2 regions of the Larkinella ripae genome follow, and region 2 is predicted to be linked to the other one. Evidence: riboswitches for the same ligand, from Rfam matches in the RefSeq annotation. Region 2 holds a riboswitch; the other holds the start of a gene.
The links. Region 2 has a riboswitch for S-adenosylmethionine ahead of metH (methionine synthase). Riboswitches for the same ligand answer to the same signal wherever they lie in the genome.

Region 1 (3,407 bases), on a different contig from region 2:
GTTTAACAACGGTGCGAATAACATCGTCGCGCTGTGTGACGTCGACTGGGGCCTTCCCCGCGTCAAAGAAAATTTCACGAAGCACCCGAACGCCAAACGGTATAAGGATTTCCGTGAAATGCTCGAAAAAGAAGGCAAATCCATCGACGCCGTGACGGTTTCGACCGCCGATCACACCCACGCAGTGGTGGCCATGGCGGCCATGCAGCGCGGAAAACACGTATACGTTCAGAAACCGCTGACGCACAATATTTACGAAGCCCGGATGCTGACCGAAGCCGCTCGTAAGTACAAAGTGGTGACGCAGATGGGAAACCAGGGTTCGTCGAATCCGCAGCAAAGAACGATGGTCGAATGGTTCGACAAAGGACTGATCGGCAAAGTAAACGAAATTCAGATCTGGACCGACCGACCGGTTTGGCCGCAGGGAATACCCGTTCCGCAACCGGCTGGCGAACCATCAGCCGATTTGGACTGGGATTTGTGGCTCGGACCTGCCCAAAAGGTCGGTTACACCCCGGCGTATCACCCGTTCAAATGGCGCGGCTGGTGGAACTTCGGCGCGGGTGCGCTCGGCGACATCGGCTGCCACATCATGGACATTCCGTTCCGGGTGCTGGGACTGGGCTACCCCACGGAAGTGGAAGCCAGTATCAGCTCGGTATTCCTGAAAGACTGGACGGCGGAATACAATCCGGAAGGCTGCCCGCCCGCATCACACGTTGAACTGAAATTCCCGGCTTCGGCTAAAAATAAGTCCGACGTAAAACTGGTATGGTCCGATGGCGGTCTTCGCCCGTTCCGGCCGAATTTCATGCCCGCTGGCGAAGCCTATCCCGAAGGGGGCCAGAACGGAATGTTCATGATCGGTGATAAAGGCCTGATTGCCTGCGGTATGTACGGTGACGATCCGAAGCTGTACACCAAAGACGGACAGAAAATGGAGGCACCGGCGAAACCGAAACCCGCCGATGGCAAACCCTGGCCGGAAAATGGTCACCAGATCCTGTGGACCGAAGCCTGCAAAGCCGGTTTTAACAGCAAAGAACACAAAGGCCTCACGTCGTCGTTTGACTTTGCCGGTCCGCTGACCGAGTCGGTTTTGATGGGTAACCTGGCAATTCGCAGCTACATGCTCCGGACTCCCAAGGCCGACGGCAAAGGGTTCAACTACCCCGGTCGCCAACGCCTGACCTGGGATGGCAAAAACATGAAAATTACCAATTTCGACGAAGCCAATCAGTTTGTTTCGCGGCAATACCGCGACGGCTGGAAGCTTCCCGTATAATTGAATTTACCCGGCCAGTCTTCCAGAGCGGCCGGTTGGTGAAGCCTCCTGTTTTACGGTTAAAAAGCTGTAAGACGGGAGGCTTTTTGTTGGCGGACCGGACAACCGTTTAAGAAAACGATGCGCACCATTTCGGCGCGTCGGGGCGGTTTCCTGCCAAAAAATTTGCAGCAACGGACTCCGTTCGCTATACTTGCGGCTCAAATCAAGTTTCCGGCCCCATTCAGCTACGCCGGATCGTTGCAGCAGACCATCCTGTTGCGCTTGGTTTATAAAGAAGAGGCAAGAGACCGGGCTCGGTGAACCTCTGGCAACCTGCCGCGTGGCAAGGTGCTACATCCCGCCTACGGTTTGTGAACGCAAGCCGATAGGAGATATAAATCGAATCGACTCATGATTAACATCCGATGCTGTATGCCCGTCGGCGGGCTACTATTCTCACACACTCCAAGTACACCGACAACCGGGAGAGGCTTTCGGCGAACGATTGAACGACAGCGTCGTTGAGGCTGGCTGTTGCCTTTTCAATCCGTTACAATCCCTGGCTTCGGTGGTCCGGCAAAACCGGGTTCCACCCGAAGCAACTCGAATCCCTATTCGTTATCGTACCTAATTCACAGCAATATGGCAACTCCATTGCACTTTGAAACCCTGCAATTGCACGCAGGGCAGGAGCCCGACCCCACCACCAAATCGCGGGCCGTACCCATTTATCAAACCTCGTCCTACGTTTTTGATAACGCCGAACACGGCGCCCAACTCTTTGCTTTACAGCAATTTGGGAATATTTACACCCGGATCATGAACCCAACCACCGACGTTTTCGAGAAGCGCATTGCGGCTCTGGAAGGCGGGGTGGCGGCTCTGGCGGTGGCCTCCGGCCAGGCGGCTCAGTTCGTGGCGCTCAACAACATTCTGAGCGTGGGTGAAAATTTTGTTACCACATCCTACCTCTACGGCGGAACCTACAACCAGTTTAAGGTTTCGTTCAAACGGCTGGGAATCGACGCGCGTTTTGCCGGGGGAAATGATGTTGACAGTTTTGAAAAGCTGATCGACGATAAAACCAAGGCGATTTACCTCGAAACGATTGGCAATCCCGAATTCAATATTCCGGATTTTGAAGCGTTTGCGGCTTTGGCCCAGAAACACGATCTGCCGCTGATCGTCGATAATACATTTGGCGCCGGAGGCTACCTGTTCCGCCCCATCGAACACGGCGCGGCTGTGGTGGTGGAGTCGGCTACGAAGTGGATCGGCGGCCACGGAACCAGCATTGGGGGCGTAATTGTCGACAGCGGAAATTACAACTGGGGGAACGGGAAATTCCTGCAATTTAGCGAACCTTCCGAAGGCTATCATGGCCTGGTTTTTAACAACGTATTCGGCATTGGCGGGCCTTTTGGCAACATCCAGTTTATCATTCGCGCCCGGGTCGAAGGGCTCCGCGACTGGGGGCCGGCGCTGAGCCCGTTCAACTCCTTTTTGTTTCTTCAGGGGCTTGAAACCCTGTCGCTCCGCGTCGATCGCACGGTTCAGAACGCCCTCGCGGTTGCCCAGTGGCTGGAACAGCACGAGCAGGTCGAGAAGGTTTTGTATCCGGGGCTGGAAAGCAGTCCGTACCACGATCTGGCGAAGAAGTACCTCAAGCGCGGTTTTGGCGGGGTGTTATCGTTCAAGCTGAAAGCCGGTCGGGAAGCTGCCGATAAGTTTATTGACAACCTGCAGATGATCAGTCACTTAGCTAATCTCGGCGACGTGAAAACGCTGATCATTCACCCGGCCACGACCACGCACCAGCAGTTGAGCGACGAAGAACAACTGAGCGCCGGGGTGCAACCGGGTCAGCTTCGGTTGTCGGTGGGTACCGAACACATTGACGACATCAAAGCCGACCTTGAACGGGCTTTTGCCGCAATCAGTACATAGTTTTTCCTTTACGGTTTTTGGAATACGGTTTTTGGATTGCCCGGTCAGAAGGAGGAGAAACCGCTTCGGGCTGAATAATCGAAAACCGTATCCCAAAACCGACAATTCTTTTCTCGATTGGAAACCCGGTTTTTCGACTACAAATACACTTTCGCCGTAGAAGCGGGCGTAACCCTGGCGGGTTTTCGTC
Region 2 (3,407 bases):
GAACTCAGTTTCATGTTTGTTTCCCAGAGCCACGAAGGCGGTTTGACCCTGGCGTCGCACATCTGGTTTGAACGGTACTGGCCCCCGGTGAACGAAGCCGGCTACCGGGATGTGGAACACGCCGACACTACGGGCAAAAAGAAGGTGCTGGTGGTGGGCGATTCGTACACGGCTGGCCACGGCCTGAAGCGGGTGGAGGAACGGTATTCCAATATTCTATCGCAAAAGCTTGGCAATCAGGAGTATGTTGTGTATAATTTAGGTGTTTCGGGTTCGGATACGCGGGACGAATACAGCCGGTTTCAAAAATTCGGCATTCGGCCCGACATCGTTGTGTTGCAGTACTTTCCCAATGACATCGAAAAGGTCGCCAAGGATAACGGCGTTGTTCCGGCGGCTTTTCAGCCTTTTGGTGATCTTCCGGGACCGCTGCGGCTTTTCTTCAAGAATTCCTACCTGCTCAATTACATCTACTGGCAATTACCCCACGGCAGCGGAGCGGCTCCTTTTGAGGATTATGCCAAAAAAGTATATACCGATCCCCAAATCATCAACGGCCACCTGAGCGACCTGGGGCAGTTTACGACCTACTGCGAAACCAATAAGGTGCCGCTTTACGTTGTTTTGTTTCCGTTTTCGCACAATCTGGAAAAAACGACGGCCTACACCCGGCCGGTGGTTGATTTTTTCCGGCAGCATAACGTGCCGGTTTTGGAAGTGGGCTCGTTGATCAAAGACATTGACCCGAAAGACCGGATTGTGGGCCGGAACGATTTTCACGCCAGTGCGGCCGTAAACCAGCGGGTTGGTGAAGCCTTGTACCGCACCATGACGACCCGCGAGGCTGCCATAAAGCACTGAATTATCTCTAACAAATAAACTACTATGGACTTTTTTAAAGACATTTTCGGCTTTTTGAGCCAGCGCAAAAAGTGGTGGCTGGCGCCGATTATCGTGCTGCTGCTGTTGATTGGGGCGATTCTGGTTATTGGTGGCGGTTCGGCCGTGGCACCGTTTATTTATACGCTATTTTAATTGGAATCTACGGCACATATGAGTCAGTTGGATCGCGTGAAAGCCCAGTTGGTGATCGTCACCGGACTGGTGGTTTTGTATTTTATTTTTAAATCCGTTTACTGGCTCTATGCCGCAGCCGCCATTGGGGTGTTGAGCCTCGCCATTCCGGCAGTTGGTAACGGCATTGTCTGGGTCTGGTTTAAACTGGCCGAACTCCTGGGCGCAATCAACGGAAAAATCATCCTGACGGTTTTGTTCTGGGTGTTTCTGTTTCCAATTGCGCTGCTCTACCGGCTCACGGCCAAGAATCCGTTGTCGGTCAAACGGACGCAGGATGCATCGCTCTACCACGAACGAAATCATTTGTATACCAAAGAAGATCTCGAACAGACCTGGTAGGGAATTTTTTCGGTTGGGAGCCGGTTTTGAAGCTAAGCGCATCGGTTTGGCAAAAACCGGCTCTTTTTTTATTTTTGTACAACGCTTATCGAGAAAGACGGAGGGATTGGACCCAGTGATGTCTTGGCAACCATTCAGCCCCCTGAAAAAGGTGCCAAATTCCGCCCCGGCAACCAACGGGGAAAGATAAGTTGAAAGCCTGCACCCCGCTTCCTTTCTTCGATAAGCCCGTCTATTCTGATTACCCTTCTGTCGCAGAAGGCTGATTATCTGTGATCTATAGCTATAACAAATACACGATCTTGGAAAAAATAACCGATCTTCTTCACCAGCGCATTCTGCTGCTCGATGGGGCCATGGGTACTATGATTCAACGCTATAAGCTGGGCGAAGAAGATTACCGGGGAACCCGGTTTGCGGACTGGTCGCACGATTTGCAGGGCAACAATGATTTGCTGTCGCTTACGCAACCGGAGATTATCAAGGAAATCCACCGCCAGTATCTGCAGGCCGGTGCTGATATTATTGAAACCAATACGTTCAGCAGCACGACCATTGCCATGGCGGATTACCACATGGAAGAACTGGCGTACGAGCTGAATTACGAGTCGGCCCGGATTGCCAGGGAAGTGGCGGAAGAAGTTACCCGGCTTGATCCGGAAAAACCGCGTTTTGTCGCCGGGGCGATGGGTCCTACCAACCGCACGGCGTCCCTCTCGCCCGACGTCAACAATCCCGGCTACCGCGCCATCACGTTTGATCAACTGGTGGAAGCCTATTACGAGCAGACGCGCGGCCTGGTGGAAGGCGGGTCGGACATTCTGCTGATTGAAACGATTTTTGATACGCTGAACGCCAAGGCCGCCCTGTTTGCGGTCGATAAATACTTTGCCGATACCGGCCGGACGCCCTTGCCCATCATGATTTCGGGAACCATTACCGATGCGTCGGGCCGGACGTTGTCGGGCCAGACAACGGAAGCGTTTCTTTACTCGGTTTCGCACCTTCCGCTCCTGAGCGTGGGCCTGAACTGCGCGCTGGGGGCCGAATTGATGCGGCCGTACGTGCAAACGCTGGCAAAGGAATCACCGTTTTTTACCTCGGCCTACCCGAATGCCGGTTTGCCCAACGAAATGGGCGAATACGACCAGTCGCCGGACGAAATGGCGGCTCAGGTGGAAGGGTTCGTGAAAGACGGTTTTGTGAATATCGTGGGCGGGTGCTGCGGTTCAACGCCGGACCACATTCAGGCCATTGCCAAAGCCGTAGCCAACTACCCGCCCCGTCGCAAACCGCAGCCGGAACCGTACCAGAAACTGAGTGGTCTGGAGCCGTTGAAAATTACGGAACTGACCAACTTTGTGAACGTCGGCGAACGGACCAACGTAACCGGGTCGAAGGCGTTTGCGCGGCTGATCAAAACCGGGGATTACGACGCGGCCCTGGCCGTGGCCCGGCAGCAGGTGGAGAACGGCGCGCAGGTCATCGACGTGAACATGGACGAAGGAATGCTGGATTCGGTGGAGGTGATGACGACCTTCCTGAACCTGATTGCGTCGGAACCGGATATTGCGCGCGTGCCCATCATGATCGATTCCTCCAAGTGGGAGGTCATCGAGGCCGGGTTGAAGTGCGTGCAGGGCAAAGCGATTGTGAACTCGATTTCGCTGAAAGAAGGCGAAGAAGCATTCATTGAGCGGGCCCGACTGATCAAGCGCTACGGGGCCGCAGCGGTGGTGATGGCGTTCGACGAAACCGGCCAGGCCGACAACTACGAACGGCGGATTGAGATTTGCGAGCGCGCCTACCGAACGTTGATTGATAAAGTCGGTTTTTCGGCGCAGGACATCATTTTTGACCCCAATATTCTGACGGTTGCCACCGGTATTGAAGAACACAACAACTACGCCGTTGACTTCATCAATGCCACGCGCTGGATCAAGGAAAACCTGCCGCTGGCGAAGGTGAGCGGTGGGGTGTCCAACATTTCG

Region 1: another riboswitch for S-adenosylmethionine. It lies ahead of ACYVHX_RS00995 (O-acetylhomoserine aminocarboxypropyltransferase/cysteine synthase family protein); the one in region 2 lies ahead of metH (methionine synthase).

What each region holds. Positions count from the first base shown of each region.
Region 1 covers NZ_BAAGVR010000001.1:214,138-217,544, reverse strand. The annotation lists gene ACYVHX_RS01000 (Gfo/Idh/MocA family protein) at 1-1,288, shown strand, start outside; SAM riboswitch class I at 1,555-1,671, shown strand; gene ACYVHX_RS00995 (O-acetylhomoserine aminocarboxypropyltransferase/cysteine synthase family protein) at 1,913-3,217, shown strand; gene ACYVHX_RS00990 (homoserine O-acetyltransferase family protein) at 3,335-3,407, shown strand, end outside.
Region 2 covers NZ_BAAGVR010000030.1:148,889-152,295, forward strand. The annotation lists gene ACYVHX_RS27075 (SGNH/GDSL hydrolase family protein) at 1-861, shown strand, start outside; gene ACYVHX_RS27080 (DUF5989 family protein) at 886-1,035, shown strand; gene ACYVHX_RS27085 (SxtJ family membrane protein) at 1,054-1,416, shown strand; SAM riboswitch class I at 1,499-1,609, shown strand; gene metH (methionine synthase) at 1,773-3,407, shown strand, end outside.